DNA from 4 places in the Kosakonia oryzae genome. Region 3 is predicted to be linked to each of the others. Evidence: predicted binding sites of a transcription regulator. Region 3 holds the regulator's gene; each other region holds the start of a gene.
The links. The regulator Fur, encoded in region 3, represses iron uptake genes when iron is present. The targets are predictions, from matches to a motif close to ATAATAATGAGAACNACTATCAA.

Region 1: the regulator Fur is predicted to act here: its motif matches at 2,653-2,675, upstream of fepB (Fe2+-enterobactin ABC transporter substrate-binding protein).
Region 2: the regulator Fur is predicted to act here: its motif matches at 4,274-4,296, upstream of fes (enterochelin esterase).
Region 4: the regulator Fur is predicted to act here: its motif matches at 5,355-5,377, upstream of AWR26_RS07670 (Nramp family divalent metal transporter).

Annotation. Positions count from the first base shown of each region.
Region 1 is NZ_CP014007.2:3,892,038-3,900,260, forward strand. Features, by position in the region: gene entE ((2,3-dihydroxybenzoyl)adenylate synthase EntE) at 1-1,440, opposite strand, end outside; gene entC (isochorismate synthase EntC) at 1,450-2,625, opposite strand; gene fepB (Fe2+-enterobactin ABC transporter substrate-binding protein) at 2,849-3,772, shown strand; gene entS (enterobactin transporter EntS) at 3,872-5,107, opposite strand; gene fepD (Fe(3+)-siderophore ABC transporter permease) at 5,220-6,224, shown strand; gene fepG (iron-enterobactin ABC transporter permease) at 6,221-7,213, shown strand; gene fepC (iron-enterobactin ABC transporter ATP-binding protein) at 7,210-8,025, shown strand.
Region 2 is NZ_CP014007.2:3,901,458-3,909,680, forward strand. Features, by position in the region: gene entF (enterobactin non-ribosomal peptide synthetase EntF) at 1-2,764, opposite strand, end outside; gene AWR26_RS18580 (MbtH family protein) at 2,761-2,979, opposite strand; gene fes (enterochelin esterase) at 3,007-4,215, opposite strand; gene AWR26_RS18590 (TonB-dependent siderophore receptor) at 4,469-6,724, shown strand; gene entD (enterobactin synthase subunit EntD) at 6,797-7,459, shown strand; gene AWR26_RS18600 (D-ribose ABC transporter substrate-binding protein) at 7,577-8,223, shown strand, end outside.
Region 3 is NZ_CP014007.2:3,776,213-3,784,435, reverse strand. Features, by position in the region: gene chiP (chitoporin ChiP) at 1-789, shown strand, start outside; gene AWR26_RS17960 (beta-N-acetylhexosaminidase) at 834-3,485, shown strand; gene fur (ferric iron uptake transcriptional regulator) at 3,592-4,038, opposite strand; gene fldA (flavodoxin FldA) at 4,328-4,858, opposite strand; gene ybfE (LexA regulated protein) at 5,022-5,306, opposite strand; gene ybfF (esterase) at 5,437-6,210, opposite strand; gene seqA (replication initiation negative regulator SeqA) at 6,393-6,947, shown strand; gene pgm (phosphoglucomutase (alpha-D-glucose-1,6-bisphosphate-dependent)) at 6,972-8,223, shown strand, end outside.
Region 4 is NZ_CP014007.2:1,571,559-1,579,781, forward strand. Features, by position in the region: gene AWR26_RS07635 (RamA family antibiotic efflux transcriptional regulator) at 1-227, shown strand, start outside; gene AWR26_RS07640 (YfeC-like transcriptional regulator) at 267-659, opposite strand; gene AWR26_RS07645 (YfeC-like transcriptional regulator) at 661-1,020, opposite strand; tRNA gene AWR26_RS07650 (tRNA-Ala) at 1,241-1,316, shown strand; tRNA gene AWR26_RS07655 (tRNA-Ala) at 1,358-1,433, shown strand; gene AWR26_RS07660 (EAL domain-containing protein) at 1,642-3,831, shown strand; gene AWR26_RS07665 (NupC/NupG family nucleoside CNT transporter) at 3,875-5,062, opposite strand; gene AWR26_RS07670 (Nramp family divalent metal transporter) at 5,417-6,655, shown strand; gene ypeC (DUF2502 domain-containing protein YpeC) at 6,733-7,053, opposite strand; gene mgrA (L-glyceraldehyde 3-phosphate reductase) at 7,176-8,174, opposite strand.

The sequences.
Region 1 (8,223 bases), 120 kb from region 3:
CAGTGGTTCTTTCACCACCAGGTACGCGCAGCTTTTTTCCCCCAGCAGGCTGTCTTCCATGCTTACCAGCGCGGCATGGATCACCGACTCGTGGCGCAGCAGCAGGTTTTCGATCTCCTCGGCAGCGATCTTCTCGCCGCCGCGGTTGATCTGATCTTTTTCCCGCCCCTGCACGGTGATGTAGCCCTGCTCATCAAGCGAAATCAGATCGCCGGAGCAGTAAAAGCCGTTCGCATCGAAGGCGCTGGCGTTGTGCTCAGGGCTATTGAAATAGCCGCGGAAGGTGTACGGCCCGCGCGTCATCAGCCGCCCGACATGGCCTGGCGGCAGCCGATTGCCATGTTCATCCGCCACCCACACTTCATCATCCGGGCACATCGGGCGGCCCTGCGTATTGATGATGCGATCAAAGGGATCGTCCAGCCGGGTGTAGTTCACCAGCCCTTCGGCCATGCCAAACACCTGCTGCAACTGGCAGCCGATCTCCGCCGGAATACGCGCCGCCAGCGTTGCTGACAGCCGCGCACCGCCGACCTGTAACAGTTTGAGCGATGCCAGTTGCGCATTGCTGCCCCACTCGGTAATCGCCTGCAACCACAGGCTCACCGCAGGCGGCACCAGCGCAGTGACAGTAATCTGGTGTTTTTCGATCAGCGGGAAGCAGAGCGTGGCGCTCGGATCGGCGGCCAGCACCACGCAACCTTGCGCAAGGAAGACGCCCAGCGCACCGGGAGAACTCATCGGGTAGTTGTGCGCTGCGGGCAGTGCGCACAGGTAGCGGGTTTGCGCGGTGAAACCGCAAATCTCGTTGCTGCGCGCAATGCTGTAGTAATAATCGTTGTGGGTGCGTGGAATAAGCTTCGGCGTGCCGGTACTGCCGCCGGAAAGCTGGAAAAATGCCACTTCATCGGCCGGTGTCGGCGTGGCGACGAAGTTATCCGCCGGGCGGGCAATCGCTGCCTCCAGCGCGTGCTCGCCCTGTTCGCCGCGCAGCAGCACCACGCGAACAGAATCCAGCGTGGAAATAAACGTGTCGTCGGCAAACAGCGCATGATCGCGATCGGCAATCAACAGCGCCGGTTTGATCTGTGCGGCATAAGCCGTCAGTTCGCTGCGCTGATGGCTGAACAGCGCATTCACCGGCGCAACACCGAGTTTCAGCAGGGCAAACAGCGTGATGTAGAACTCCGCCACATTGCCCAGTTGCACCAGCGCGGTCTGGCCGCGCGCGATCCCCTGCGCCTGTAAGCTGCACGCCAGGTTATCAGAAGCCTGATGCAACTGGCGGTAGCTCAACGAACGCTCGCCATCAATGACTGCGGTGGCATCGCTGTGCGCATGGCGGGTCAAAATGTCTGTAAGCGGCAGATCCTGCCAGTACCCTTTTTCGCGGTAACGGCGGGCGAATTCTTCCGGCCAGCGGGTAAAAGGAATGCTCATGTTCGCTCCTCAGTGCAGACCAAATGCGTTCAGCATGGTGGTCAGTTTCACCCCGGTTTCGCGCCACTCCGCCAGCGGCGAGGAAGCAGGTACGATACCGGCCCCGGCAAACAGCCGGACGTGGTTTTCATGAATGCGGGCGCAGCGGATGGTGACGACCCACTCACCATTTCCTTCGTCATCGCACCAGCCGACAATGCCGCCGAACAGTTCACGGTTGAACGGTTCCAGCTCGGCAATCAGCTTTTTCGCCACCTGATGCGGGAAACCGCTCAGCGCCGGCGTCGGGTGCAGCAGGCAGGCGAGCGTCAGGGCGTTTTCTCCCGCCAGCGCCGTACCTTCAATTGGCGTCGCCAGGTGCCATAACGTCGGCGTGGTCACCAGTTGCGGCGAATCCGGCAAAGTCAGCGAGCGGCTGCGCGGTTGCAGCACTTTTTTCATCGCCTGCGTCACCAACTCGTGCTCATGACGATCTTTTTCCGACGCCAGCAACTTGTTGCCCGCTTCGCGATCCAGCATGTCATCCGGCTGGCGACGGGCGGAACCGGCCAGCGGCAGCGAACTGAAGTGGTCGCCCTCTTTGCGCAGCAGCAGTTCCGGGCTGGCGCCCAGCAGCGCGCCGCCATCCGGCAATGGAACGTGGAAGTTGAAACTGGCCGGGTTCTGGGCAATCAGCCGCTCCAGCAACACGCCGCTGTCGATGCGGCTGTCGGTGGCAATCTCAATCAGACGCGAGAGCACCACTTTGTCCACTTCCGGCGTGGCCGTTTTCTGTGCCGCACGCGCCACCATCTGCATGAAGGTTTCCTGCTCCGGGATTTCGCGTTGCGCGATAACATTCGGCATATTGCTGGCGTTGAAATAGCGGGCAGAACGCTGGCGTGCCGGGCGGGAGAAGGTTTGCCACGATGCCGGAATAAACAGCGCTGAAGGTTGCGTGGTATCGAACGGGATCGCGCCGACCATCACCGGCCGGGCCACGCCCTGCGCTTTCGCATCGGCAAAGGCCTGCGCCAGTTTGGTCTGGAAGGCGCTCTCTGGAGAATCACCGCCGACGGCGGGTTCAGAGAAACGGGCAACGCACCCGGAGGTCATAAAACTGCGGTACGGCGACATAAACAAAAACTGATCCGCGGCCAGTGTCTTTGCCGACTGCTGGATATCCTCAGCCAGGGACATATCCATATCATCCTCCAACAATGATAAGTGAGATTAATAATGATTATCATTTGTGTTTTGTTGCAGTAAGATAAAAAGTTATTACCCGCGCTGTCAACAGCAGATTCCTCTTCTGCGCCGCTAATGCTTGCATCCCCCTCATGCAATGATGAAAATGAGAAGCATTAACCTCAACAAAAACAGGACGCAATCCGTGAGATTTTCTTTTTTGTTCCGTAAGCCCTTAGTGATGCTGGGCATTTTTGTTTTAGGACTAACCTCAGCGACCGCCGCCGGCTGGCCTCGCCAGGTCACCGACAGTCGCGGTACGCATCAGCTCGACAGCAAGCCGCTGCGCATTGTGTCAACCAGCGTCACCCTTACCGGATCGCTGCTGGCGATTGACGCACCGGTGATTGCCAGCGGTGCGACCACGCCGAATAACCGTTTTGCCGACGCGCAGGGCTTTCTGCGCCAGTGGGGCGACGTGGCGAAACAACGCAACGTCGCTCGTCTTTACATTGGTGAAGCGAATGCCGAGGCCGTTGCCGCGCAGATGCCGGATTTGATCCTCATCAGCGCCACCGGCGGCGATTCCGCCCTTGCGCTGTACGACCAGCTTTCCACCATCGCGCCGACGCTGGTCATCAATTACGACGATAAAAGCTGGCAGGCGCTGCTCACCCAACTAGGGGAAATTACCGGCCAGGAAAAACAGGCCGCTGCGCGCATCAGCGAATTCAACCAGCAACTGGCCGACGTCAAAGCGCGGATGAAACTGCCACCGCAGCCGGTTACTGCGCTGGTTTATACCCCCGCCGCGCACAGCGCCAACCTGTGGACCCGCGACTCCGCACAGGGCCAGTTGCTGCAGCAACTGGGCTTCGCCCTTGCGCCGCTACCGGCCAATCTGCAAACCAGCCAGAGCCAGGGTAAACGCCACGACATCGTGCAACTGGGCGGCGAAAACCTTGCCGCCGGGCTGAACGGTGAAGCGCTGTTTCTGTTCGCCAGCGATCAAAAAGATGCCGATGCGCTGAGCGCGAATCCGCTGCTGGCGCATCTGCCTGCGGTGCAGAACAAACGCGTTTACGCCCTCGGCGCAGAAACCTTCCGCCTGGACTACTACAGCGCCACCCGTGTATTGCAGCGTTTGTCGGCGCTGTTTGGTTAATCTGTTTGCCGGATGGCGGCTGCGCCTTATCCGGCCTACATAAAGCGGTACAGCAGACGTAAGCAGGATAAGCGCCAGCGCCATCCTGCATTCCGTTTCCTACGCGGCAGGCTGCGTCTGACGAAAACGGCGCAGCTCGCCGAGCGCCACCACCAGCACTAAACCGATCGCCGCCAGTACCAGCCCGCTGATGCTCGCCGATGAGGCGGGCGTCATCATCGATCCCATCGCCCCCAGCAGCGCCGCGCCAATCGCATCGCCCGTCACGTTCTGCGCGGTCCACAAGCCGTTGATGCGCCCGAGCATCGCTTCCGGGGTCTGGGTTTGCAGCAGGGTGTACTGCAACAGCGAACTCACGGCGGTCAGCCAGCCGCATAACGCCAGCAACAGCACACCGAACGCCCACACCGGCATCAGGCTGAACAGCCCTATCGCAATAAAAGCGCCGACGCTGGTCATCAACATAATCACGCCCGGCCTTTCGCTGTGCGCCAGTTTGCCGCTGGTTAACGCCCCGATTGCTGCGCCAAGCGGCAGCGCGGCATACAGCAGACCGATTTCTGCCGCTGACATGTTCCAGCTCATCGCCAGCGCCGGATAAAGCACGCGCACCGCGCTGGCCATGGTTAACAGCCCGCCGAGCAACGCGATACTGCCAATCAACGGGTTACGAAATAAAAATTGCAGCGCCGTCAGCAGCGATTTCAGCGGATGTTCGCGCGGCTGCGGCGGAGGCGGCAACGCGGGCAGGCTGAGTAACGGCAACAGAGTGATAAACGTCCCCGCCGCCGCCAGACCGTAGTTCCACACCACGCCGCCCGAAGCCAGCAGCAGACCGCCGCACATCGGTGATATCACCGACCCCAGACGCACCGTCAGCATGGTGATCGCCCCCGCCTGCAGCAGATTTTCCCGCCCGACCAGCGCAGGCGTTGCCGCCAGCAGCGCCGTCACGCCGAGCGCGCCGAAAAAGCCGTCCCACAAACCCAGCAGATAGATCGCCGCCAGCGAAGGATCCGCCAGTTGCGCGTTCAGAAACAGGCCGATAAACCCAACGCCGCAGGTGGAACGCGCCAGTAAAATCAGTTTCTTACGTTCATAGCGATCCGCCAGCACGCCGCCAAACATCAGGCCAATAAACATGGCCGAACCGGTCAGCGTGACCGATAACCCCACCTGCCAGCTGGAGTGGGTCATTTCCTGAATCTGCACCGGCACCGCTACGCCAAGCAGGCCCAGCGATAAAATCGAGATAAAACGCGCCAGAAATACCGCGCGAAAAGCCGGATGCGTGCGCAGCAGGCCAAGGTTCAACAGCCAGGATTGTTGTTTCATCACAGCGCCTTAAATACGTACTTTTTATGTCCATATGTCGGCTTCGCATGTTAACATATCAAAACAAGATCGATAACGATAATTACTATCATTATCAAATTCGGGACGTATTATGTCGTGTTCTGCTTTTCCGGCGCGCCCCTTTGCTCTCGCCGGACTATTGATACTGCTTATTGTCGCCGCCACACTCAGCCTGTTTATTGGCGCGAAACCGATGCCCGCCGCCGTGGTGATCGACGCGCTCTCCGGCGTCTGCCAGAGCGCGGACTGCGCCATCATCCGCGATGCGCGCCTGCCGCGCACGCTGGCGGGTCTGCTGGCCGGCGGCGCGCTGGGGCTTGCTGGTGCGCTAATGCAAACCCTCACCCGTAATCCGCTGGCCGATCCCGGCCTGCTTGGCGTGAATTCCGGCGCCAGTTTCGCCATTGTGCTCGGCGCGGCGCTGCTCGGTATTTCGTCTCCGGTGGAACAATTGCTGCTGGCGTTTTGCGGCGCACTGGCCGCGTCGCTGCTGGTGGCTTTTACCGGCAGCCAGGGCGGTGGGCAGCTCAGTCCGGTGCGTCTGACGCTGGCGGGAGTGGCGCTTGGCGCGGTACTGGAAGGGTTCTCCAGCGGGATTGCGCTGCTGAATGCCGATGTCTACGACCAGTTGCGATTCTGGCAGGCCGGATCGCTGGATATCCGCACCCTGCAAACGTTGAAAATTGTGATCATTCCGGTGCTGCTGGCGGCGGCGATCACGCTAATGCTGAGCCGCTCGCTCAACAGTTTGAGCCTCGGCAGCGATACCGCCACGGCGCTTGGCAGCAAGGTGGCGCGCACGCAATTACTCGGACTAGTGACCATCACCGTGCTGTGCGGCAGTGCGACGGCAGTAGTCGGCCCGATTGCTTTTATCGGCCTGATGATGCCGCATATGGCGCGCTGGCTGGTGGGCGCGGATCATCGCTGGTCGCTGCCGGTCACACTGCTTGCGACGCCTGCGTTGTTGCTGTTCGCCGATATTATTGGCCGCCTGATTGTGCCCGGTGAGCTGCGCGTATCGGTGTTCAGCGCCTTTCTCGGTGCGCCGGTGCTGATTGTACTGGTGCGCCGCGCGCGCGGAGGTGGCCTGTGATTTCGCCGTCCCGTCGTTTAGTCGCCAGTTGCCTGCTGATGGTGTTTTGTACCGTTCTGATGGCGGTCTGGAGCCTGCGCAGCGGCGCAGTGACGCTGGAATTAACCCAGGTGATGAATGCATTAACCGGCGATGCGCCGCGCGCGATGCAACGGGTGGTGATGGAGTGGCGTTTACCGCGCGTGCTGATGGCGCTGCTGGTCGGTGCCGCGCTCGGCGTCAGCGGCGCGATTTTTCAATCACTGATGCGCAACCCGTTAGGCAGCCCGGATGTGATGGGCTTTAACACCGGCGCGTGGAGCGGCGTGCTGGTGGCGATGGTGCTGTTTGGTCAGCATTTAACGGCCATTGCGCTGGCAGCACTGGCGGGCGGTATGCTCACCTCGCTGGTGGTCTGGCTGCTGGCCTGGCGCAATGGCATTGAAACCTTCCGCCTGATTATTGTCGGCATTGGCGTGCGGGCGATGCTGGTGGCGTTCAATACCTGGCTGCTGCTGCAGGCGTCGCTGGAAACCGCCGTCACCGCCGGGCTATGGAATGCTGGCTCGTTGAACGGCCTGACCTGGGCGAAGACGCTACCTTCCGCGCCAATCATTATGCTGATGTTCGTGTGCGCCGCCCTGCTCGCTCGCCGGATGCGGCTGCTGGAGATGGGTGATGACAGCGCCTGCGCGCTTGGTGTCAGTGTCGAGCGTTCACGCTTGCTGTTAATGCTGGTGGCGGTGGCGCTGACAGCGGCGGCTACCGCGCTGGCGGGGCCGATTTCATTTATCGCTCTGGTAGCGCCACACATCGCCCGGCGCATTAGCGCCACCGCCCGTTGGGGCTTAATGCAGTCGGCCCTGTGCGGCGCGTTGCTGTTATTGCTGGCGGATTTTGTCGCCCAGCAAGGGTTTACGCCTTATCAGTTGCCGGTGGGTGTGGTCACCGTCAGCCTTGGCGGTATCTACCTTATCGCCTTGTTAATTCAGGAGTCCCGCAAGAAATGACCGATTTATCTTCCCGTTTGCGCGGCACAGATTTAACGCTGGGTTATGGCAAAAAAATCATTGCTGAGCAGCTAAGCGTTGCCATTCCCGACGGCCATTTCACCGCCATTATCGGCCCCAACGGCTGCGGTAAATCAACGCTGCTGCGCACGCTGAGCCGCCTGATGACGCCCGCCCAAGGGCATGTTTATCTTGATGGCGAGCAGATCCAGCGCTTCGCCAGCAAAGAAGTGGCGCGGCGCGTCGGGCTGCTGGCGCAAAACGCCACCACGCCGGGCGATATCACCGTACAGGAGCTGGTGGCGCGCGGGCGCTACCCGCATCAGCCGCTGTTCACCCGCTGGCGTAAAGAGGATGAAGAAGCGGTAATGCGGGCGATGAAGGCCACCGGCGTGGATTCGCTGGCCAACCAGAGTGTCGATACGCTCTCCGGCGGCCAGCGGCAGCGGGCGTGGATTGCGATGGTGCTGGCGCAGGAGACGGCCATCATGCTGCTCGATGAACCCACCACCTGGCTCGATATCAGCTACCAGATCGATCTGCTGGAGTTGTTAAGCGCACTGAACCGCGAGCAGGGCTATACGCTGGCAGCGGTACTGCATGATTTGAATCAGGCTTGCCGCTACGCCACGCATCTGATTGCGCTGCGCGATGGCAAAATTGTCGCGCAGGGCGCGCCCAAAGAGATCGTTACCGCCGAATTGATAGAAGCGGTCTACGGTCTGCGCTGCATGATCATTGACGATCCGGTAGCGCATACGCCGCTGGTAGTGCCGCTGGGGCGCAGCGGAATAGAGTCCCGACAGACTTAGCGCAATCGGGCAAGCGGTGCCACATAATCTCAGCCCAGGGAAACCGGGCTTCTACACAGGATATGTCACTGCAGAGGTATTGTTCCGTTCATCTGGCCTGCAAGCGTTTCAGAAACGCGCTAACACGTGAACAGGAAAAGGGAAGCTACCGCGCTCCCCTTTTCCCGTTCACAAGCGACAAAGCGTAAGTGTCTGCTG
Region 2 (8,223 bases), 130 kb from region 3:
ACGCGGCGGTATCGAGCGGCAAGCCGGATGCGGAAACCACATAGCCCACCAGTTGTCGTGCATCGCCGCCGCTGGCCGCCGCCAGATTAAAGACGCAGGCATGCGCCACCGCCTGCGCCACATCGGCCAGGGCCAGCATCGCCCGGTCAATTTCGCCCAGCTCAATACGTTGGCCGCGAATTTTCAGTTGATCGTCGCTACGCCCCAGATATTCCACCGCGCCATTTTCCAGCCAGCGCGCCACATCGCCGGTACGGTACATGCGCTCACCGGGGGCGAACGGATCTGCAATAAAGCGGCTGGCAGTGAGATCCGGACGTCCCAGATAACCCTGCGCCAATTGAATACCCGTCAGATAGAGATCGCCCGCCACGCCCGGCGGCACCGGGCGCATCATCGCGTCGAGAATACGCAGCCCGGTATTCCACACCGGGAAGCCAATCGGCACGCTGTTGCCGCGCACCTGCGCCAGCGCTTCGCCGTGCGCCGGATACCAGCTCACGTCCACCGCCGCTTCCGTCGGGCCATACAGGTTATGCAGCGGCGCGCCGGTCAGGTGTTGCCATTCGCGACACAATTCCGCTGGCAGAGCTTCGCCGCTACAGAACACCTGTTTAAGCGTTCGACAGCGCTGCTGCGCACTCTCCGGCGTCAGCGAAGCGACAAAGGCCGCCAGCATCGACGGCACGAAATGGGTCGTGGTCACGCCATATTCGGCAAAGAAAGCCTGTAACGCCTGCGGATCGCGGTGCGCTTCCGGCTCGGCCATCACCAGGCTGGCCCCGGCGATAAACGGCCACCAGAATTCCCACACCGAGACGTCAAAACTGCATGGCGTTTTCTGCGCCACCACATCCTGCGCAGTCAGCGGGTACTGCTCCTGCATCCACAGCAGGCGGTTGACGATGGCGGTCTGGCCGACCATCACCCCTTTCGGTCGCCCGGTGGAGCCGGAGGTAAAAATGATATACGCCGTCTGTTCCGGGCGTGCCAGATTGAGCGCTTCACTGCCCTGCACGGCCAGCGGCTGCTGGTAGCAGAAATGCGCCAGCCCCGGAATATCGCTAAAGCGGGCGAGTTGATCTTCTGCGGTGATCAATAACCTTGGCTGCGCATCTTCCAGCATCATCCGCAGACGCTCGTCCGGGTAGCCGGTATCCAGCGGCAACCAGGCGGCACCCGCTTCGACAATGCCGTGCAGCGCCAGCGTCAGGAAGACCGAGCGCGGCAACGCCACCGCTACGCTGTCGCCAGGCTGCACGCCAAGCTGACGCAGATGCTGCGCCAGCGCGACAACCTGTTCGCGCATTTCGCGGTAGCTGAATTGCCAGCGGGCATCGCGCAATGCAGGGGCGTCCGGGGTTTTCGCTGCCTGCATCGCCACTAAATCGCTTAAAGTGGTGGTCGGCAGCATCATGCCGGTATCGTTAATCTTCGCTAATTGTTGTGCTTCGTGTCGGGCAAGCAGATCGGCATCGCCGCTGCGCAGCGCCGGGTTTTCAGCAAACTGCACCAGCAGTTGTCCCAGCCGCGCCACATGGCCGCGCAGCGTGGCTTCATCGTAACGGCTGCGATTCGCCAGCACTTCAACGGCAAGGCCGCCCTCGTCATCCGGGAACAGCGCAATCTCCAGATCGTTGACCGGCCCGGTCGCCAGCGTGTGCGTGGTGCCATGCATACCATCAACATCCAGCCGGTAGTCAAACATTTTGACATTGAATACCGGGCCAAACAGCGGCTCATCGCCTGCGGCCCGGCCCGCATCACGGACAATCTGTTCGGCATCGTAACGCTGATGGCGGCGCATCGCTTTCAGGCTGCCCGCCAGTTGCGCGGCCAGTTCCGCGAGGGTTTGCGTGCCATCGATATGAATACCTAACGGCAGCACATTCAGCACCGGTCCGCTCGCCGTCAGCGCGGCGGACCCCATGCGACGCATAAAGATAAACCCGGCGGCGTAATCCATGCGTCCGCACAGGCGACCAAGCCACAGCGCTACCAATGCCAGCGCCAGATCGGCAGGCTGGCTGTTCGGCAGCGCACGGGTTAAACGGCGGAAATCATCAGTATTGAGCGCAACGTTCAGGCGCAGAATGTCGGTAGTCGCCGCGCGTCCCGGCAGCGGCATCGAAGAGAGTGAAACCGGCGGCGGCAGTTCGCTGCGCTGTTTCGCCCAGAAAGCCGCATCGCGCTGCCAGCCGTCGCTGTCGCGATAACGCTGATACTCTTCCACCACTTCCGCAAACGGCGTAAAGGGGGATGATGGCGTTTCGTCGCCGCGTCGCCAGACGCTGTAAATGGCGGCAATCTGGCGGGTAATGGCCGGGAAACTGAAACCATCAACCAGTAAATGGTGATAGCGTTGATACCAGTACCAGCGCTGTTCGCCCACGCGCAGGAGTTGATGGCAGACCAGCGGTTTACCGCTCTCGACACGCAGGTTTTGCGCCAGATCGGCGCGCATAATATTCAGCGCGGCGGCATGCGTATCGCTGTGAGTGCGTAAATCGGTAATAGCGGGCAACGCAAACTGTTGCGATTCATCCACCCACTGCCAGACGTCGCCGTTATCTTCCTCAAAGCGCAGACGCAGCGTATCGGCCTGCGCCATACCGGTGACAATCGCCTGCGCCAGCAGCGCGGCATCAATATCACCCTTCAGCTCAACGTAGTGCGCCACGCTCCAGGCGTTGGGCAGCGACGAGAGTTTTTCCGCCATCCAGATGCCTGGCTGGGCGGCGACCAGCGGTAAACGTTGCGTCATTGGCCGCTCCTTGCTGTCACGTAGTGCACCGGGGTTAAGCTCTGCCAGTGAGCGGCAAGCCACCTATTGCAGGCTTCCTGCGGCTGCGGTTCGCACACCACGCGCCAGCCGCCAGGCAACGCGCACTGCGCAGGCCACAAACTGTATTGCTTCTGGTCGTTTTGCAGAATATAAAACCGCCCTTGCGGATTATCGAAGGGGTTGGTGAACTCCATAGCAAACTCCTGTCATAGAAAGGCGCGTCAGCGGGCGCGGGTCAAAGGCTGCCAGAGGGTAATCAGCCCGGAAGTCAGCCCACCGCGCCAGCAAAGCGCATCATGTCCGCCGTCAACCTGACGCCAGAAAACCGGCTGCTGTATGCGTTGTAACAGGGATAAAAGCGCCTGATTGGCGCGAAAAATCAGCGGCTCGCGCACGCCCGCTTCCAGCACAATGCGCAGGCCGGAGGGGTGCAGTTCACCGCGTTGAAGTTGCTGGATAATGATGCCGTCCTGCTCTGCGCCGCGATGCGGCCACCAGTAAGAACCAGACTGGCTCAGCACGCAGCCAAAACGCTGCGGCCAGTGCAGCGCGGCATAAAGTGAAGAGAGACCGCCAAAACTCTGCCCAGCCACCACCGTGTGCTCAGCGCGATCGCTGAACGGTGCCAGCGCCTGCACCTGCGGCAGCAGCTCTTCCTGCACCGCCAGCCAGAAATCGGCATTGCAGGGCAGTTCGCGCGTGCGGTGCGCGTTATCAATCACATCGATCAGCACATAGACCGCCGCCGGTAATTGCCCCTCGTGGGTGAGCGCGGCCAGCGCAGGCCATACCGGCATACTCTGCGCCCAGAATTGCCCGTCGAGCAGCACCGCCAGCGGGCGTTCGGCGGCGTTTTCCTCGCCGGTGGTGTAGATCCACACGCGGCGCGTGTTGTTCAGCCGCTGGCTGCGCCAGTGCAGTAATTGCGGTTCATTGAAGGGCGTATCTAATGCCTGCCAACCCGGCTGTAGCGGCGCATCGGGCATTTCCAGCGCCGAAACCGGATGACCGCGCCCGCCGCGCCAGCTTTGCGGATTAAGCGGGTCGGCAATCGCCTGCGCCAGCAGTTTGCGCCAGCCTTCGCGGAGGGCGGCGCGATCCGGCGGAGTGGCAGCACACACAGCGGGGGAAAAGTCGTCGTGATGTTGTGAAGGTATCAGGCAATAACTGCCCCGCCAGCCTGCTTCAAGGTGAATCTCGCGGTACCAGACATCAGTACCGGCAATGCGCTCAAGCGATTGCGGCCGGGCATTTTGATGATGATCGGTCACGCCGGTGATATAGAGCCAGACCCGTTGAATGGAGGATGTGGTTTCCGTGCCTGCCGGATCCCGCCACCAAAACGTGACGCGGTATCCGCCCGCTTCCTGCACCCATTCCGGCCCCTGTTTTGACTCCCACCAGGCAGCACTTCCCGTTGTTGACGTCACGTCTATTACCCCAATTATGCTGTGGAAATTTTTGCTTGCACTTCTAAATTTGTTGATAATATTATTGATAACAATTTGCATTTGCAATAGCGTATTAACGCGCTGTGGGAAGCGCGTCTTTCACTCAATTGGCCACCTTTGTCGATGCTGCTCAGGGCTGAATAGCTCGCTTTGTGCTGGCTCCATTATGCCGCCTCCTCTCCCGCTGGGAATGGATGAACCGGGGAAGCGGCGATGAAAATCAGGTAAAACAATGAATAACAAAATCAAGACCTTGACCTTATTGGTCAATCTGGGGATTTACGGTGCTGCTTTGCCCGCTATGGCGGCAGACAGCAATACCACCAGCTCCACCGCGAATGATGACACCATCGTTGTGACCGCCGCGCAGCAAAATTTGCAGGCGCCGGGCGTTTCCACCATCACCGCTGACGAAATTCGCAAAAACCCGCCAGCGCGCGACGTTTCTGAAATTATCCGCACCATGCCGGGCGTTAACTTAACCGGTAACGCCACCAGCGGTCAGCGCGGCAACAACCGCCAGATCGATATTCGCGGTATGGGCCCGGAAAACACCCTGATCCTGATTGACGGCAAACCGGTTACCAGCCGCAACTCCGTGCGCCTTGGCTGGCGCGGCGAGCGTGACAGCCGTGGCGACACCAACTGGGTGCCGCCGGAAATGATCGAACGCATCGAAGTGATTCGCGGCCCGGCAGCGGCGCGTTACGGTAACGGCGCAGCCGGCGGCGTGGTGAATATCATCACCAAAAAAGATAAAACAGACGAATGGCACGGCGCGTGGAATACCTATTTCAACGCGCCGGAACACAAAGACGAAGGTTCCACCAAACGTACCGACTTCAGCCTGAGCGGCCCGCTGGGCGGCGATGTCAGCTTCCGCCTGTATGGCAACCTGGCAAAAACCCAGGCCGACGCATGGGATATCAACCAGGATCATCAGTCTGAACGTACCGGTATCTATGCCAACACCCTGGCCGCCGGTCGCGAAGGTTCGATCAACAAAGATATCAACGGCGTGGTGCGCTGGGATTTCGCGCCGTTGCAGTCGCTGGAGTTCGAAGCCGGTTACAGCCGCCAGGGCAACCTCTACGCGGGCGATACGCAGAACACCAACAACGACAGCAGCACCAATAACTACGTGAAAGAGAACTACGGTAAAGAGACGAACCGTCTTTATCGCCAGAACTACTCTGTCACCTGGAATGGCGGCTGGGATAACGGTGTGACCACCAATAACTGGCTCCAGTACGAACACACGCGCAACTCGCGTCTCGGCGAAGGCCTGGCGGGCGGTCTGGAAGGGTTATTCAACACCAATAAGTTCACCGATATCGATCTTTCGGATGTGATGCTGCATAACGAAGTGAACCTGCCGCTGGAGCTGCTGGTCAATCAGACGCTGACGCTGGGAACCGAGTGGAACCAGCAGCGGATGAAAGACATGGCGTCGAACAAGCAGGCTTTCCAGGGCGGCCCGATTTCCGGTCTGAGCAGCACCAATCGCAGCCCCTACTCCAGCGCGGATATCTACTCGGTGTTCGCGGAAGACAACATGGAGCTGACCGACAGCACCATGCTGACGCCGGCCCTGCGTTTTGATCATCACACCATTGTCGGCAATAACTGGAGCCCATCGCTGAACCTGTCGCAGGGTCTGGGCGATGACTTCACGCTGAAAATGGGTATCGCCCGCGCTTACAAAGCGCCGAGCCTCTATCAAACCAACCCGAACTACATCCTCTACAGTAAGGGGCAGGGTTGCTACGCCAGCGGCACCGGCGTGGGCTGCTACATGATGGGTAATGACGATCTGAAAGCGGAAACCAGCATCAACAAAGAGATTGGTCTGGAGTTCAAACATGAAGGCTGGCTGGCCGGGGTGACGTGGTTCCGCAACGATTATCGCAACAAGATCGAAGCCGGTTATTCACCGCTGAGCCAGACCTCTGTCGGCAGTACCAAAACCGATCTCTATCAATGGGAGAACGTGCCGAAAGCGGTGGTGGAAGGTTTAGAAGGCACCCTGAACGTGCCGGTTAGCGATGCGGTAACGTGGAGCAACAACTTCACTTACATGCTGCAAAGCAAAAACAAAACCACCGGCGAACGCCTGTCGATCATTCCGGAGTATACGGTCAACTCCACCCTGAGCTGGCAGATTGTGCCGGATGTTTCTGTTCAATCTACCTTTACCTGGTACGGCAAACAGGAACCGAAAAAGTATGACTATCAGGGCAATCGCGTGACCGGTTCCGCCACCAACGAAGTCAGCCCTTACAGCATTGTTGGCCTGAGCGGCACCTGGGATGTGACCAAATACGTCAGCCTGACGGCCGGTATCGATAACCTGTTCGACAAACGCCACTGGCGCGCGGGTAACGCCCAGAGCACCGGCGGCAGCACCGGCTGGATGTACGGCGCTGGCGCAGAAACCTATAACGAGTCGGGCCGCACCTGGTATATGAGTGTGAATACCCACTTCTAAGTTGCACCTGCCCTCTCCCCCAACGGAAGAGCCCCGCTTCCCGGCGGGGAGAGGGCCGGGCGAGGAAACGCCATGCACACCACTCATCACACCGTTTCCCTCGCCGATCACACGCTTCATCTGATCGATTTTCTTCCCGCAACGTTTACCCATACCGATCTGCTCTGGCTGCCGCATCACGAAGCGCTTGCGCACTGCGCGTTAAAGCGCCAGACCGAGCATCTGGCCGGGCGCATCGCCGCGCTGCACGCATTGCAGGAGCAGGGTTTCAGCACCGTTCCGGCCCCTGGTGCGGCTGGCGAACCCTGCTGGCCGCGCGGCGTATCGGGTAGCATCAGCCACAGCGGGCAGCGCGCCGTTGCCGTGGTGGCGTCGCATCCTGTCGGCGTGGATCTTGAAGCGCAGTTCAGCCCGGCGCTGTGCAATGAACTGGCCGCAAGCATTGTTAATGCGCAGGAACACGCGCTGCTCGCCGCCTGCCCCCTGCCGTTTACGCTGGCACTCACGCTCGCTTTCAGCGCGAAAGAGAGCCTTTACAAAGCGTTTTCCCGGCTGGCGAAGCCCTTTCCCGGCTTTGCCAGCGCGCATATCACCGCCATTGATGATCGGCATCTTGAGCTGTGTTTTCTGGCGGAATTTTCCCCACAACTGGTTGATAAAAAAGTAAATGTCTACTGGCGAGCCGAGCACGAACAGGTAATGACGCTGGCCGTAGGTTTACCGTTCGGATCGTGATCCTTTTCTCCTTTTAAGAAATTAGCTGCGCAAACCGTAGACAGTTTGCCATCGTCGAATTATCGTTACTTTGAATAATAAATCATTATTGAATATATATTCAATGTGGAGAAAAAGATGAAAAAGACCCTACTGCAATCCGTTGTACTGGCTTCGATGATCGCTGCATCCGGCTCGCTTTTCGCCGCAGATAACGGCCTGATCGCGATTATTACCCCATCCCACGACAATCCGTTTTTTAAAGCAGAAGCCGATGGCGCCGCAGCCAAAGCGAAGGAGCTGGGCTACACCACGCTGGTCGCTTCCCATGACGACGATGTCAACAAACAGAACCAATTGATTGAAACGGCAATCGCCCGCAAAGCGAAAGCGATCATTCTGGATAACGCCGGGGCAGATGCCACCGTCGGTCCGCTGGAGAAAGCAAAAGCAGCAGGCGTGCCCACGTTTCTGATCGATCGTGAAATCAACAAAACCGGCGTGGCGGTGGCGCAAATCGTCTCCAACAACTATCAGGGCGCACAACTGGGCGCAGAGAAGTTCGCCAAATTGCTGAACGGTAAAGGCAAGTACGTTGAGCTATTAGGCCGCCAGTCGGACACCAATGCCAGCGTGCGGTCGCAGGGGTATCACGATGTGCTGGATGACAACCCGGAGATGAAAATGGTGGCGCAGCAAACCGCCAACTGGAGCCAGACCGAAGCCTTCACCCGTATGGAAGCCATTCTGCAAACGCACCCGGACATTGCCGGTGTGATTTCCGG
Region 3 (8,223 bases):
GAGATGGATAAGTTTTATCAGAATGACAGAAAAACCAAAGTCGACTATCTGCACTCGCTCGGCGCGAAATATGACTTCAAAAACGACCTGGTGCTGGAGGCTGCATTTGGCCAGGCGGAAGGCTATGTCGATCAATACTTCGCTAAAGCCAGCTACAAATTTGATGTGGCAGGCAGCCCGCTCAGCACCAGCTACCAGTTCTATGGAACCCGCGACAAAGTCAGCAATGGCGGCGTGAACGATATTTACGACGGCACTGCATGGCTGCAGGCGTTGACCTTTGGCTACAAAATTGGTCAGGTTGATTTGCGTCTTGAAGGTACCTGGGTCAAAGCTGACGGCCAGCAAGGATACTTCCTGCAACGTATGACGCCAACTTATGCGTCATCCAACGGGCGCCTCGATATCTGGTGGGATAACCGCTCTGACTTTAATGCCAACGGTGAAAAAGCTCTCTTCTTCGGCGCGATGTATGACCTGAAGAACTGGAACTTGCCAGGCTTTACGGTCGGCGCATCTTACGCCTATGCGTGGGACGCGAAGCCGGCTGATATGGCAACACCGGATGCGTATTACGATCCAAACTACCGCCTGAAAGAATCCGCTTACAGCCTGGATGCGATCTATACCGTTCAGGATGGTCGCGCCAAAGGCACGATGTTCAAGTTGCACTTTACCCAATATGACAACCATTCTGACATTCCGAGCTTCGGCGGCGGCTACGGCAATATCTTCCAGGATGAGCGCGACGTGAAATTTATGGTTATTGCACCGTTCACTATCTTCTGATGCGTTTGCCGGGTTATGCCCGGCTGAAATACAAGGAATAAGTAATGAAATCAGTACATTTAAGCATCTTAGCCAGCGCAATCTTCGGGGTATTAAGCAGCCCCGTACTGGCAAACCAGAGCACTGTCGACGCCATCAGCCAGTTTCATCTTAACTACGCGGTGAAAGATAACTTTGCCGCACAGAACGGCATTGATTGTGCGAAGCTTGGTGCCGACTGGGCTTCCTGCAATAAAGCGGTGATCACGCTGACCAACAAGGGTGAGGCTGTAACCGACAAGGATTGGACGATTTACTTCCACAGCATCCGTCCGATTCTGGAGGTGGCAAATGATCAGTTCAAGGTCACCCATATCATGGGCGATCTGCACAAGCTGGAGCCAACGGACAAATTTACCGGCTTCCCGGCAAAGCAGGCGGTGGAAATTCCGATTGTTAATGAGTACTGGCAATTGTTCGTCACCGATGTGCTGCCTCGCTGGTATGTGACGGCCGAAGGGGCAACGGCAAAAGTGATTGCCAATACCGATACCGAAGATCTGTTCCAGTTTGTTACGCCGCTCGACGGCCAGTGGAAACGTACGCCGGATGATAAAAACATCCTGATGACCGCTGAAGCACGCTTTGAGAAAAATAGCGACGTAAAAGCGCTGAACCTCTCCACGTTGCGCGGCCAAATTGTCCCCACGCCGCAGGAGGTAAAAATCTCCGGTCAGGATGTGGATCTGAGCAAAGGCGTGAAGCTCGATCTCTCTGCGCTGGGTGCGGATGCGCAGGAAGCCGTGAAGTCGCGCTTCGCGCTGCTGGGCGTCAAAGAGGGCAGTTATCCCATCCGTACAGAGATCGCAGTGAAGGCTTTTGCGGGTGATGAAGCCATATCGGGTGCCTATCAGTTGCATATTGGGGCAAATGAGGCGGTAATCACTGGCTTTGATCAGGCTGGCGTGTTCTACGGCCTGCAATCTTTGCTGTCGCTGATCCCTTCCAGCGGCGAGCAGAAAATTGCACGGCTTGAAGCAAAAGACGCACCGCGCTTTGATTATCGCGGTATTCAGCTTGATGTGGGACGTAACTTCCACAGCAAAGATGCCGTACTGCGCCTGCTGGATCAGATGTCAGCTTATAAGCTGAACAAATTCCACTTTCACCTTACTGATGATGAAGGCTGGCGTATTGAGATCCCCGGTCTGCCTGAGCTGACCGACATCGGCAGTAAACGTTGCCACGATCTGAGCGAGAAAACCTGCCTGCTGCCGCAACTGGGTTCCGGCCCGGACAGCAACAACAATGGCAGCGGCCACTTCAGCCGTACCGATTACATCGACATACTGAAGTACGCGAAAGCGCGACAGATTGAAGTGATCCCGGAAATTGATATGCCGGCGCACGCCCGTGCAGCCGTGATCTCAATGGAAGCACGCTATGACCGCCTGATGAAAGAGGGTAAAGAGAAAGAGGCGAATCAGTACCGTTTGCTTGATCCGACGGACACCTCTAATACCACCGGGGTACAGTTCTATAACCGTACTGGCTATCTGAACCCTTGCCTCGATTCGTCGCGCAATTTCGTCGATAAGGTGATTGGCGAAATCCAGCAAATGCACAAAGAAGCGGGCGTACCGCTGAACACCTGGCATTTTGGCGGTGACGAAGCGAAAAACATCTATCTGGGAGCGGGTTATACCGACCAGAAAAAACCGGAAGCGGGCAAAGGCATCATCGATCAGAGCAACCAGGACAAACCGTGGGCGAAGTCTCAGGTCTGCCAGACCATGGTCAAAGAGGGTAAGGTTGCAGATGTTGAGCATCTTTCCAGCTACTTTGGTATTGAGGTTAGCAAGCTGGTGAAAGCGCACGGTATCGGCACCATGCAGGCATGGCAGGATGGCCTGAAAGATGCCAAAAATGCCGCCGAGTTTGCCACCGATCACGTCAATGTTAACTTCTGGGATACGCTCTACTGGGGCGGTTTCGATTCGGTAAATGACTGGGCGAACAAAGGGTTCCGCGTCATTGTCTCGAACCCGGACTATGTTTACCTCGACTTCCCGAACGAAGTCCACCCGGCGGAAAGCGGCTACTACTGGGGCACGCGCTTTAGCAATGAGCGCAAGATCTTCAGCTTTGCGCCAGACAACATGCCGCAAAATGCTGAAACCTCACTGGATCGTGATGGCAATCCATTCAACGCGAAATCAGATAAACCATGGCCTGGAGCCTATGGTCTTTCTGCTCAGCTGTGGAGTGAAGTGGTACGTACCGACAACCAGATGGAGTACATGATTTATCCACGCATGATTGCGGTCGCAGAACGTGCCTGGCACCGCGCCGGTTGGGAACAGGATTATCAGGCCGGTCGCGAGTACAAAGGCGGTGAAACTCATCTGGTCGATGTAAAAGCGCTGGATAAAGACTGGACCCGCTTTGCAAATCTGTTAGGTCATCGTGAACTGGCAAAACTGGACAAAGCCGGTATCAACTATCGCCTGCCTGTACCGGGCGCGCGCGTGGTTGGCGGCAAGCTGGAAGCCAATACCAGCTTCCCGGGAATGGTCGTGGAATATTCTACGGACGGCGGTAAAAACTGGCTGCGTTATGATGATAAAGCGCGTCCGCAGGTAAGCGGGGAAGTGCAGATCCGTACCGCCAGCCCGGACGGCAAACGTTTCAGCCGTGTGGATAGTGTGAAAGCGTAATTATTGTTGAAGTAATCTGCCCGGCGGCGAAAACCTGTCGGGCATTTTTGTTTCTGCAGGGCAAAAAAAAAGCCAACCTTAAGGTTGGCTTGAGTATGAAAAGGGGTTATTTCGCGTCGTGCGCGTGTTCATCTTCGCGGCAGTCACCCTCGGCGCAGTGGCCATACAGGTAAAGACTATGGTTCGTCAGACGAATGCCATGTTTCGCGGCGATTTCACGCTGGCGCGCTTCGATGGAATCATCACTGAATTCGATCACTTTGCCGCAGTCGAGGCAAATCAGATGATCGTGGTGATGTTGCTGAGTCAGTTCAAAAACGGATTTCCCGCCTTCGAAATTATGACGGGTCACAATGCCGGCGTCGTCAAACTGGTTCAGTACACGATATACTGTTGCCAGCCCGATCTCTTCGCCCATGTCGATCAGTCGTTTATATAAATCTTCCGCACTGACATGATGGTTATCCGGTTCCTGAAGCACTTCCAGGATTTTTAACCGAGGAAGCGTGACTTTCAGGCCAGCCTTCTTTAATGCGGTATTGTTGTCAGTCATGCGGAATCTGTCCTGTTGCTATACGATTCACTTCCTCAATGGAAGTTAGAAGGAATGCACCTGGGATAATGCGTCTCATTATAGAACTGCCATGGCTAAATGAAAACTGCAAGTCCTCAAGTAAAGTAAGCTTTTAAAACGTGGTGTCACCAGCAACTCCTGTGCTTCATGACACCACTTTAGCAGGGCTTATTGTACAGCGATGGAGAAAAAAGTTAAAAATTTGTAGCAATTATTTCCATTGCTTTTACCTATTAATACTACGTAACCCACAGATTACGCCGTAAAATCAGGCATTGATGATGTCATCAAGGTGCAGCTCTTCGCGAACTTGCTTAACCCATTTTTGTACACGTTCTGCGGTCATTTCTGGCTGACGATCTTCGTCAATCGCCAGACCAACGAAATGGTCATCATCCACCAGCCCTTTAGAGGCTTCGAAATGGTAGCCTGCAGTTGGCCAGTGGCCCACGATGGTCGCGCCGCGCGGCTCAATAATATCGCGGATCGTACCCAGCGCATCGCAGAAATACTCTGCATAGTCTTCTTGATCGCCGCAGCCAAACAGCGCAACTAACTTACCATTAAAATCAATCTCTTCCAGCGTCGGGAAGAAATCATCCCAGTCGCACTGCGCTTCGCCATAATACCAGGTCGGAATGCCGAGCAACAGAATGTCATATCCTTCGATATCTTCCTTGCTGCTCTTGGCAATGTCATGTACGTCGGCAACGTCCTTACCAAGCTGACTCTGAATCATTTTCGCAATATTTTCGGTGTTGCCGGTGTCGCTGCCGAAGAAAATACCTGTAATTGCCATGAGTAAAATAACCTCTTGAAACCTAATGAATATGATGGTGGCGCTCTGCCCACAGATAAGGGCAATCATAGCAGAACAGAGAAGCGCGCGAAAACAGCTATCGCCGCGGAGTGCACTGTATGACACATGAAAACGTAAAAATAAGAGAGGTGATTCGGAGTAATTACTTTCCGCGCAATGCGCTCAACTGTGCCAGCAGCATCTCTTCGATAAGTTCGCTGCGGCTCATGTCACGCGCATCGGCAAGTTCGTTTAACGCATCAACGGCTTCCACGTTCAGTTTTAACTCGACGCGTTTAAGCCCACGAACTTTATCGCGTTTTAGCTGATTGCGTTTGTTGATGCGTAACTGTTCATCACGCGAGAGCGGATTCGTCTTCGGCCGTCCCGGGCGACGCTCATTCGCGAACAGATCCAGGGTTGTACGGTCCGTTTGTTCTTTAGCCATGTTTAAGCATACTACGGGAAAGACAAGCAATCGGGCTGCCGCCCGGGCTGAATAGCGCGCCATCATACATCAGCATAACGGGCGCGCCAACGGGCGGACGCGTTCTGGCGACCGGTCGCCGCCTTTTTAATCAGTTTGACTTTTCAGCGAGATAACGATTAATTGCCCGCATCACCGCTTCAGGTTTTTCCGCATGCACCCAGTGGCCGGCGCCAGCAATCACATGCGCGCGCGCCTGCGGGAACTGTTCAAGCAAAGCGCTCCGGTACTGCTCTGTAACGTAAGGGGAGTTGCCGCCGCAGACAAACAGTGCCGGATAAGGCCATGCGGGAATGGTTTCCCAGCCGACAATATGCGGATATTGCTCCCACAACACCGGCACATTGAAACGCCACGCCCCCTCAACAAACGATTTCAGCAGAAACTGGATTACGCCTTCTTCTTTTATATGCTCGCGCATTAGCGAAGCCGCTTGCTGGCGCGTAGTGACCCGCGCGTCAGTGACCGCATTGATCGCGGCAAATATCTCGTCATGGCGGCGAACGTGGTAATCGACCGGTGCAATATCAATCGCCACCAGCTTTTCTACGCGCTCCGGCGCCAGCGCCGATAGCGCCATCACGGCTTTGCCGCCCATTGAGTGACCAATAAAGAGAGCTTTGTCGATGTGATGGTCATCCAGCGTATCCAGCAGATCTTGCGCCATTGCCGGATAGTTCATTTCGTCGGAACGGGGGGAAAGACCGTGGTTGCGCATATCAACCTGCACCACGTCGTACTCCTGCACCAGTTCGCGTGCCAGTACGCCGAGGTTATCAAGGCTACCAAACAGTCCATGGACAAGGACGACAGGAGAATTGTTGTGCGGATGTTGTGCAGATTGCGCTCGCGTATTCAATTTCATAGGAAAGTTCTTTTTTTCACTCTGGCGGGTTAGGTTATTATGGTGAACATTCTGCCGCCCGGCTGCAAGGTTAAGAATTACTCTTACTTTTGTCGCCATCCTGGTTTGACGCTATCCGCTGTTGAGATTTCACTTTATAATCCCAACACTTGTATTCAGATTAGATATAGCACTGGATTAAGATGAAAACGATCGAAGTTGATGATGAGCTCTACAGTTATATTGCCAGCCATACTAAGCATATCGGCGAGAGCGCATCCGACATTTTACGGCGCATGTTGAAATTTTCTGCCGTATCACCGGCACAGCCTGCTGCTTCTCTTGCACCGGTAAAAGAGCCGCGTACCGTCGTTGCTGTCGAAGGCATCAAACCGGCCAATACCGCAAAAGATAAAGTCCGCGCCGTGCGTGAACTGCTCCTCTCTGATGAATATGCCGAGCAGAAAAAGGCCGTCAATCGTTTCCTGATGGTGCTGTCTACCCTCTATTCACTCGACGACAAAGGCTTTACGGAATCCACTGAATCACTGCACGGGCGCACAAGAGTATACTTTGCCATCAATGAGCAAACCCTGTTGCAGAACGGCAACCAGACTAAACCGAAGCAGGTGCCGAACACCCCATACTGGGTCATCACCAACACCAATACGGGCCGTAAATGCAGCATGATTGAGCACATCATGCAGTCAATGCAGTTCCCGGCGGAATTGATTGAAAAAGTTTGCGGCACAATTTAATCCTTGCATTGAAAGGACCAGGCAATGGCTAACCACCCGCGTGCGGGTCAACCTGCACAACAGAGCGATTTGATTAACGTCGCCCAGCTTACTGCGCAGTACTATGTGTTGAAACCTGAAGTCGGTAATTCAGAACATGCGGTGAAATTTGGCACTTCCGGCCACCGTGGCAGCGCCCATCGCCACAGCTTCAACGAGCCGCACATTCTGGCCATCGCTCAGGCGATTGCCGAAGAGCGTGCAAAAAACGGGATTACCGGGCCGTGCTATGTGGGTAAAGATACTCACGCGCTGTCTGAACCGGCGTTTATCTCCGTGCTGGAAGTGCTGACGGCAAACGGTGTGGATGTGATCGTGCAGGAAAATAACGGCTTCACGCCGACGCCTGCCATCTCAAACGCCATTCTGGTACACAACAAAAACGGCGGCGCGCAGGCGGACGGTATCGTTATCACCCCGTCGCATAACCCACCAGAAGATGGCGGGATCAAGTACAACCCGCCTAACGGCGGCCCGGCGGATACCAACGTTACCAAAGTGGTCGAAGACCGCGCTAATGCGCTGTTGGCGGATGGTCTGAAAGGCGTGAAACGCCTTACGCTGGATGCTGCGCTGGCTTCCGGCCATGTGACAGAAAAAGATCTGGTGCAGCCATTTATTGAAGGGCTGGCGGATATCGTCGATATGGCGGCGATTCAGAAAGCGGGCCTGAAACTGGGCGTCGATCCGCTGGGCGGCTCCGGTATTGAATACTGGAAGCGTATCGCGGAGCACTACAAGCTGGATCTGAGCATCGTTAACGATCAGGTCGATCAGACCTTCCGCTTTATGCACCTGGATAAAGACGGCGCGATCCGCATGGATTGCTCCTCCGAATGTGCGATGGCGGGCCTGTTGGCGCTGCGCGACAAGTTCGATCTGGCGTTTGCTAACGATCCGGACTACGACCGTCACGGCATCGTTACCCCGGCCGGGCTGATGAACCCGAACCACTACCTGGCGGTTGCTATCAACTACCTGTTCCAGCACCGTCCGCAGTGGGGCAAAGATGTCGCCGTCGGTAAAACGCTGGTCTCTTCAGCGATGATCGACCGCGTGGTGAACGACCTTGGCCGTAAGCTGGTGGAAGTGCCGGTGGGTTTCAAATGGTTTGTTGATGGTCTGCATGACGGCAGCTTTGGCTTTGGCGGTGAAGAGAGCGCGGGCGCGTCCTTCCTGCGTTTCGACGGTACGCCGTGGTCAACGGATAAAGACGGCATCATCATGTGTCTGCTGG
Region 4 (8,223 bases), 2.2 Mb from region 3:
TGCAACGCCTCTTCTTGCAGTACAAAGGGGAGAGTCTTGGACGTTATATTCGCGAGCGTAAACTGTCGCTTGCCGCGCAGGATTTACTCAATACCAATCAGAAGGTTTACGATATCTGCCTGAAGTACGGCTTTGATTCGCAACAAACCTTCACGCGTACCTTTACCCGCACGTTTAATCAGCCGCCGGGTGCGTATCGTCGGGAGAACCACCCGCATACGCATTAAACGTACAAACTAAAAACCGGCCATCAGGGCCGGTTTTTTTTACTCATCGATCGTCTGCGTTATGCCGAGACGCTGCAAAAACCCGCAGATTCCTTCTCGGGCCAGTAACACCGCCAGCAGCTTCTGTTCTTCGGGCGTCATGTTCTGTAAGACTTTGACGATCTCCCGCAGCGAACTGTTTTCACTCGTATAAGATGGTGTTGGTTCGGCGATGGAGTAAGGAGAATGACGCTGGCGCATGGAGGGCGTTTTCATCACGAAGCTCCGCACTTCTTTGGTGATGTGAATCAGCCTTGCGCGACCACCTTTGATACCGGGTAGCGCTTCCGTTTGCCAACCTTGTTCACGGATCCAGCGATTAACGGTTTGTCTGGCAACACCAAGAAAATCGGCTAGCTCTTCAGTCGTCATTTTGTTAGCGAGTTTCATCATTTTATTTCTGATCGCGGATGCCAAGACGTTGCAATAACCCGGTTATGCCGTCACGTAAGAGTAGAGAGATGAGCTGCTTTTGCTCGGCGTCGGTCATCTCTTTCGCCAACGAAATAAGCAAAGCTTCAAGTGAGTTGTTACCGATCGTGCGCATCGCAGGGGCTGGCTCTTCGCTACGCTGCGCGCTGCGAATAAAAGCGCGGACTTGCTCATTTACATGCACCAGCCGGGCTTTTCCCCCTTGCACGCCGGGTTTTGGCGAGGTGATCCAGCCCTCTCTGCGTACCCATTTATTGATGGTTTGCCGACTGTATCCGGTAAGACTGGCTAACTCTTCTGGTGTCATTCGTTCCTTGAGCATGTAATTTCCCGAATAGTTGTAAGGGTAATTAGTGGCTTATGTTATAGCACCATTTTACGGGAAAATGTGACACGTTTAACTACTGACTGCGAGGAGTTACGCAATGTCCTTAATTTGCATGCTTTTTCAGCGATTGATTGACGCGGTACGATTTTGCCGTTGACACCTGGCAAGGGAATTCATATTATGCCGCCCGTCAACACGACACGCTTTACGCAATGGGGCTATAGCTCAGCTGGGAGAGCGCTTGCATGGCATGCAAGAGGTCAGCGGTTCGATCCCGCTTAGCTCCACCAAATTCCGAACCCAACGGAGTTGGTGCGTAAAGATAAATTGTGGGGCTATAGCTCAGCTGGGAGAGCGCTTGCATGGCATGCAAGAGGTCAGCGGTTCGATCCCGCTTAGCTCCACCAAAATTTCAAACCCTCGCGTTTACGCGGGGGTTTTTGCTTTTCAGCTTCCGCTTTGTCAATTTCTTACAATAAAAACTGAAAAAGTATTAGTCCGGTAAGGCCGCAGTAATGAAAGGTGTTTGTCGGTCTGATAACTTGATTCATTAAATGAATAAACCTATTATTCTGGCTATTCTTTTCTTCGGCCAGGATCATTTAATTAACATAGATGATATATAGCAAAAATAGTTGTATAAGAAAATTCCTGCTTGCGTTAATTTTATGCCTGGTTGCGCTCACTGTTTCCCGATTTATTTCTCCGCGTGCAGTTGTTGATGCGTCGAGCCTATATCTGGCATGGCTACCGTTAAGCGTAGTGCTGGCGATCATTCTCTTATTCGGCCGACATGGAATAATTCCAATACTTATCAGTTTCGGGATGGTAAATGAGATTTCTTTACACCTTCCTGTTACTGAAGCGACGGTATTGTTATTCTGTCAGCTCATTCCTGTATTTGTTATCTGCGCTATTGTTCGCTGGCGGCTCGGTGCCCGCTGGCGCCACGGCATTCCGAACAAAGACATGGCGGTGCGTACCGTATGGATGGGATTTGTCGCACCCATTAGCATAAAAGCTTCAATGTATATTGCGGGAGTCTGGTTTAACTATCCAATTAATCTTTCGAATTTTTTCGGCTCCGGTACAATCATTTTCTCAATAATAGATATACAAAGTCTGATTTGCGCAGCGCTCATTTTTACCATGATTATCTATTATCCGTTACGGATGATAATCAATCCGCAATTCGCACGTGCATTCTGGTATCGCAGCATTCGCCCTTTTTTATCGGCGAAAAATCGCTTATTTATGTTTAGCTGGTTAAGCATATTAATAACTATCGTTATTGTTTTGTGTGCGCCTTTTAAAGCTGACTATATTGCGGGTTATCTGGTGCCGGTTATTTTCATTATTTTTACGCTGGGTATCAGCAGGTTAAGTTATTCATTTATTACTCTTAGCTGGTCTGTTTCGGCTTTTTTGCTGTTGGCCTATAACAACAACTTCCTGCAAGGGGTGAGCTCGGACTACTCGCTGGCATTTGTTATGTCGGTGTTGATCAGCTTTACCATTTGCCTGTTGTATATGACGCAGGTTTACCATCGCAGCGAGTGGCTGAAAAGACGCTGGCAGTTACAGGCAATGAGCGATCCGTTAACCGGCCTGGCGAATCTGCGCGCGCTGGAGAAACAACTGGAGCAACAGCCAAACGATGTGGTGTGTTGCCTGCATATGAAGAATATGGAGTTCCTCAGTAAACACTTCGGCATGATGATGCGCGTGTATGTAAAGCGCAGCGTTGCCCGTCGCCTGCAGCCGTTATTGCAGGAAGGGGAACGTTTTTTTCAGTTGCCAGGGGGCGAGCTGTTACTGTTGCTGAGGGGGCCGGAAACGGCGGGGCGGTTACAGCATATGGTCGATTATCTGAATAGCGGGCGCATCTTCTGGAACAATGTCGGGCTTGATATCGAATTTGGCGCCTCATGGGGCAAATTGCACGCGTGCGGCGAAGATTTGCACCAGACGCTTGGCCAATTAAGCTGGCTGGCCGAGGAGGCCAGTGTGCAGCATCAGGTGCTGGCGCTCACGAACAGCCTGCAAACGGTGACGGACCAGACGACGGATCGCATTTTACTGCTCAATAAGATCAAACGCGCGCTGGATGAAAACGGCATCCAGCTTTACGGCCAGCCAATTGTTGATGCGCACGGGCAGGGGTATCAGGAAATTCTTACCCGCCTTTTCAGCGATGGCGAGATCATGACGCCAGACCAATTTATCCCCGTTATCGCCCAGTTCAATCTCGGAACACGCTTCGATATGCTGGTAATTGAACGCCTGCTGCAATGGATGCAGCGGCACCCACAAACCGGCCCGTATGCGCGATTTTCCGTGAATCTGATGCCGATGACGCTGATGCAAAAAGCCTTTGCTCCGCAGTTTCTGGCGTTATTTGAGCGTTATGCGATAGCGCCGCAGACGGTGATTATCGAAATCACCGAAGAGCAGGCCTTTTCCAATTCCGAAGTCAGCATTCTTAACATCCAGCAATTGCGCCAGGCAGGGTTCAAAATTGCTATCGACGATTTCGGTACCGGTTATGCCAACTTTGAGCGCCTGAAACGTTTGCAGGCGGATATCATCAAGATCGATGGCTGCTTTGTGCGGGATATTCTCCAGGATCGGCAGGATGTGATGATTGTGAAAGCGATTTGCGAACTGGCGAAAGCAAAATCTCTTACCGTTGTGGCGGAGTATGTGGAAAACGAAGCGCAACGCGAACTGCTGCTGGAGGCGGGAGTGGATTATCTGCAAGGATATTTATTTGGCAAGCCGCAGCCGTTGGCTGAGAACGAATAAAAAAACCGGGGAATTCCCCGGTTTTTTGTCGCTTGCGTCGCTATCAGATAACCAGCGCGGCGATGGCCGCAGAGAGCACGCTGACCAGCGTTGAGCCGTACACCAGCTTCAAACCAAAGCGGGAAACGACGTTGCCTTGCTCTTCATTCAGGCCTTTGATCGCGCCTGCGATAATGCCGATAGAGGAGAAGTTTGCGAAGGAAACGAGGAATACCGACAGGATGCCTTCAGAGCGCGGGGAGAGATTCGCTGCGATTTTTTGCAGATCCATCATTGCCACGAATTCGTTAGACACCAGTTTGGTTGCCATAATGCTGGCGACCTGCAGCGCTTCGTGCGCCGGCACACCCAGAACCCAGGCGATCGGATAGAAGATGTAACCGAGAATGCCCTGGAAGGAGATGCCGAAAATAGCAGCAAACAGCGCGTTCAGGCCGGAGATCAGCGCGATAAAGCCGATCAACATTGCCGCCACGATAATCGCCACTTTAAAGCCTGCCAGAATGTATTCACCCAGCATTTCGAAGAAGCTCTGACCTTCGTGCAGTTTTGCCATCTGCAGGTTTTCTTCGCTCTCTTCAACACGGTACGGGTTGATCAACGACAGAACAATAAAGGTGCTGAACATGTTCAGTACCAGCGCCGCTACCACATATTTCGGCTGGAGCATGGTCATGTACGCGCCGACGATGGACATGGAAACCGTAGACATTGCTGTCGCGGCCATGGTGTACATGCGGTTGCGTGACATTTTGCCGAGGATATCTTTATAGGCGATAAAGTTTTCGGACTGACCCAGAATCAGGGAGCTGACGGCGTTAAAGGACTCCAGTTTGCCCATGCCGTTAACTTTGGAAAGCACCGTCCCGATGGCGCGAATAATGATTGGCAGCACACGAATGTGTTGCAGAATACCGATCAAGGCGGAAATAAAGACGATCGGACACAGCACTTTCAGGAAGAAGAACGCCAGACCTTCGTCATTCATTTTACCGAAGACGAAGTTAGTACCTTCGTTGGCAAAACCGAGCAGTTTTTCAAACATTTCGGAGAAGCCTTTCACGAAGCCAAGGCCAATATCAGAGTTCAGGAAGAACCAGGCCAGTAAAACTTCAATCACCAGCAGTTGAATAACAAAACGAATGCGGACCTTCTTGCGATCGCTGCTGAAAAGCAGGGCAAGCAGCGCCACAACAGCAAGCGCCAGGACAAAGTGCAGAACGCGGGACATATTTGCTCCAAATATGAGACGGGTAGAAATTTCGTGCACATTCTATGTAACAAGCGGAAAGAAAACGAGATCAAACACGCACTATATTGATGTCCTGTGACCAGACTCAAAAATAGTGATCAAACATACATTTCTGTTATGTTAAGTAAAGGAGTGAAAAGTTGCGTTGAAATGCTACACTCTTAACATAATTCGACGATGGTTCCTGCTATCGCCGTCACCATCCTTGCGATCCGGCCCTTCTATCGTTTCTGGCTATCAGAGAAATCAGGTAAATCCACATTAAATGAACTTGATAATCATTCTCATTTTGCTAGCATGAAACATAGCAAAGGCTATATTTAGGGGCAATAAATGAACAATAGTCGCGTTGAGAGTAGCAGTGGGCGTGCAGCGCGCAAGTTAAAGCTGGCGTTAATGGGGCCTGCGTTTATTGCCGCGATTGGCTACATCGATCCGGGGAATTTCGCCACCAATATCCAGGCAGGAGCCAGCTTTGGCTACCAGCTGCTGTGGGTTGTCGTGTGGGCCAACATCATGGCGATGTTGATCCAGCTACTGTCTGCCAAACTCGGTATCGCTACCGGAAAAAATCTCGCCGAGCAGATCCGCGATCACTATCCGCGTCCGCTGGTGTGGTTTTACTGGGTTCAGGCGGAAATCATCGCCATGGCGACCGATCTGGCTGAATTTATTGGTGCCGCGATTGGCTTCAAATTGATCCTTGGCGTTTCACTGCTGCAAGGCGCAGTCCTCACCGGTATTGCAACATTCCTTATTTTGATGCTGCAACGTCGCGGGCAAAAACCGCTCGAGAAAGTTATTGGCGGGCTGCTGCTGTTTGTGGCAGCGGCATATATTGTTGAGTTGGCCTTTTCTCAGCCGAAGTTGGCGCAACTGGCGCAAGGCATTGTCATCCCCAGCTTGCCGGGAACTGACGCCGTGTTCCTTGCTGCTGGTGTGCTGGGCGCAACCATCATGCCACACGTGATTTACCTGCACTCGTCGCTGACGCAGCATCTGCATCAGGGCACGCAGCGCGAGCGCTACTCGGCGACAAAATGGGATGTAGGCATTGCCATGACCATTGCCGGCTTTGTTAATCTGGCGATGATGGCGACGGCTGCGGCGGCGTTTCATTTTAACGGACATACCGGCGTGGCCGATCTCGATCAGGCTTATCTGACGCTGGAACCGCTTTTAAGCCATGCAGCGGCAACCATTTTTGGGCTGAGCCTGGTGGCGGCTGGTCTCTCTTCCACCGTGGTGGGGACCCTGGCGGGGCAGGTGGTGATGCAGGGGTTTGTTCGCTTTCACATTCCGCTGTGGGTGCGCCGCAGCATTACTATGATGCCGTCGTTTATCGTTATCTGGCTGGGGCTGGATCCGACCCGTATCCTGGTGATGAGCCAGGTGCTGTTGAGCTTCGGCATTGCACTGGCGCTGGTGCCGTTACTGGTCTTTACCAGCGACCGAAAATTGATGGGCGGGCTGGTAAATAGTCCGCTGGTGAAACGTACAGGCTGGTTAATTGTGGTGCTGGTGGTGAGCTTGAATGGCTGGCTGCTGATCGGAACACTTGCGGATTTATAATGAAAATGCCCGCAGGCGTTTAGCGCTGCGGGCTGGGTGTTAAATGCCGGTTAGCGGAGCGCTATGCGGCACGAAAATTAGTGGTGATGGCCGCGCCCTGGGCCGCGATGATCATCGCGGTCGCGCCAGCCTTCACGATAGCCGCGTTCGTAAGCCTTGTGCTTATCCCAGCCGCGATGCCAGCCGCGATCGTGTCTGTACCAGCGGTCACCGCGCCATTCATAGTGACGACCCCAGTAGTCCCGGTCACGCCAGCGTCCGCCGTCCCAGTAGTTACCATAATTATCGCGATCGCCAATTTGCAATTTAATCGACGGCAACAGGGTGATTTCGCCAGCATTAGCGACCAGTGGCGCTGAAGCCATTAACACTGCTGCCAGAATCAGTGACCTGAACATACTCTTCTCCTCACGATCGGGCCGAAACGGCCTGTTACAACAATTTTACGGGGCGGCAATACCCCGTATTATTGGCGGAACTCTTAAATCGTGAATGGGAGCACTTTTTGCTAAAACGGTATTTATTTTGTACTGCTCAGAATTGCATCGATCTCAGCACGTTCATCTGCAGTGAAGTGACGGTTTTGCAGCATGCCAACCGCATCGTCGAGTTGGCTTATTTTGCTGGCGCCAATCAGCACTGACGTCACCTTATCATCCCGCAGCACCCATGCCAGCGCCATCTGCGACAGCTTCTGACCACGCCGTTGCGCCAACGCATTCAGCACGCGCACGATGTCCAGTTTTTGCGTGGTGAGCTGCTCCGGGTTGAGAAAACGGCTGCCGCTGGCAGCACGTGAATCCGCCGGGATCCCCTGCAGATAACGATCGGTTAGCTGCCCGCCTGCCAGCGGAGAGAAGGCAATACTGCCGACCCCTTTTTCCTGCAGCACATCCAGCAATCCGTCTTCAACCCAGCGCTCAAACATCGAATATTTGGGCTGATGAATCAGGCAAGGTGTTCCAAGATCATTAAGAATATCAATTGCTTCTCGCGCTTGTGCTGCCGGGTAATTAGACAGGCCGACGTACAGTGCTTTGCCCTGGCGCACAATATGATCCAGCGCGCGCATCGTCTCTTTTAGCGGTGTTTCCGGGTCCGGGCGGTGATGGTAGAAAATATCCACATACTCAAGCCCCATCCGGCGCAGGCTTTGATCGAGGCTGGCAATCAAATACTTACGGGAACCCCAGTCACCATACGGGCCACCCCACATGGTGTAACCGGCTTTGGTGGAAATAATCAGTTCGTCCCGCAGGGAGTGAAAATCCTCATGCAGGATACGGCCAAAATTGCATTCTGCGGATCCCGGCGGTGGCCCATAGTTATTGGCAAGGTCGAAGTGCGTAATACCGAGATTGAAAGCGTGCTGCACTAATTGACGGCTATTTTCCAGCAAAGTGGTATCACCAAAGTTATGCCATAGCCCAAGTGAAATGGCCGGAAGCTTTAATCCGCTGTCGCCGCAGCGGCGATAAGCCATGTTTTGATAACGGGAAGGATCTGCCTGAAAAGCCATGCCGTGCTCCTTTTTAGTCGTTGTAGATTGAGTGTATACGTTTACACAA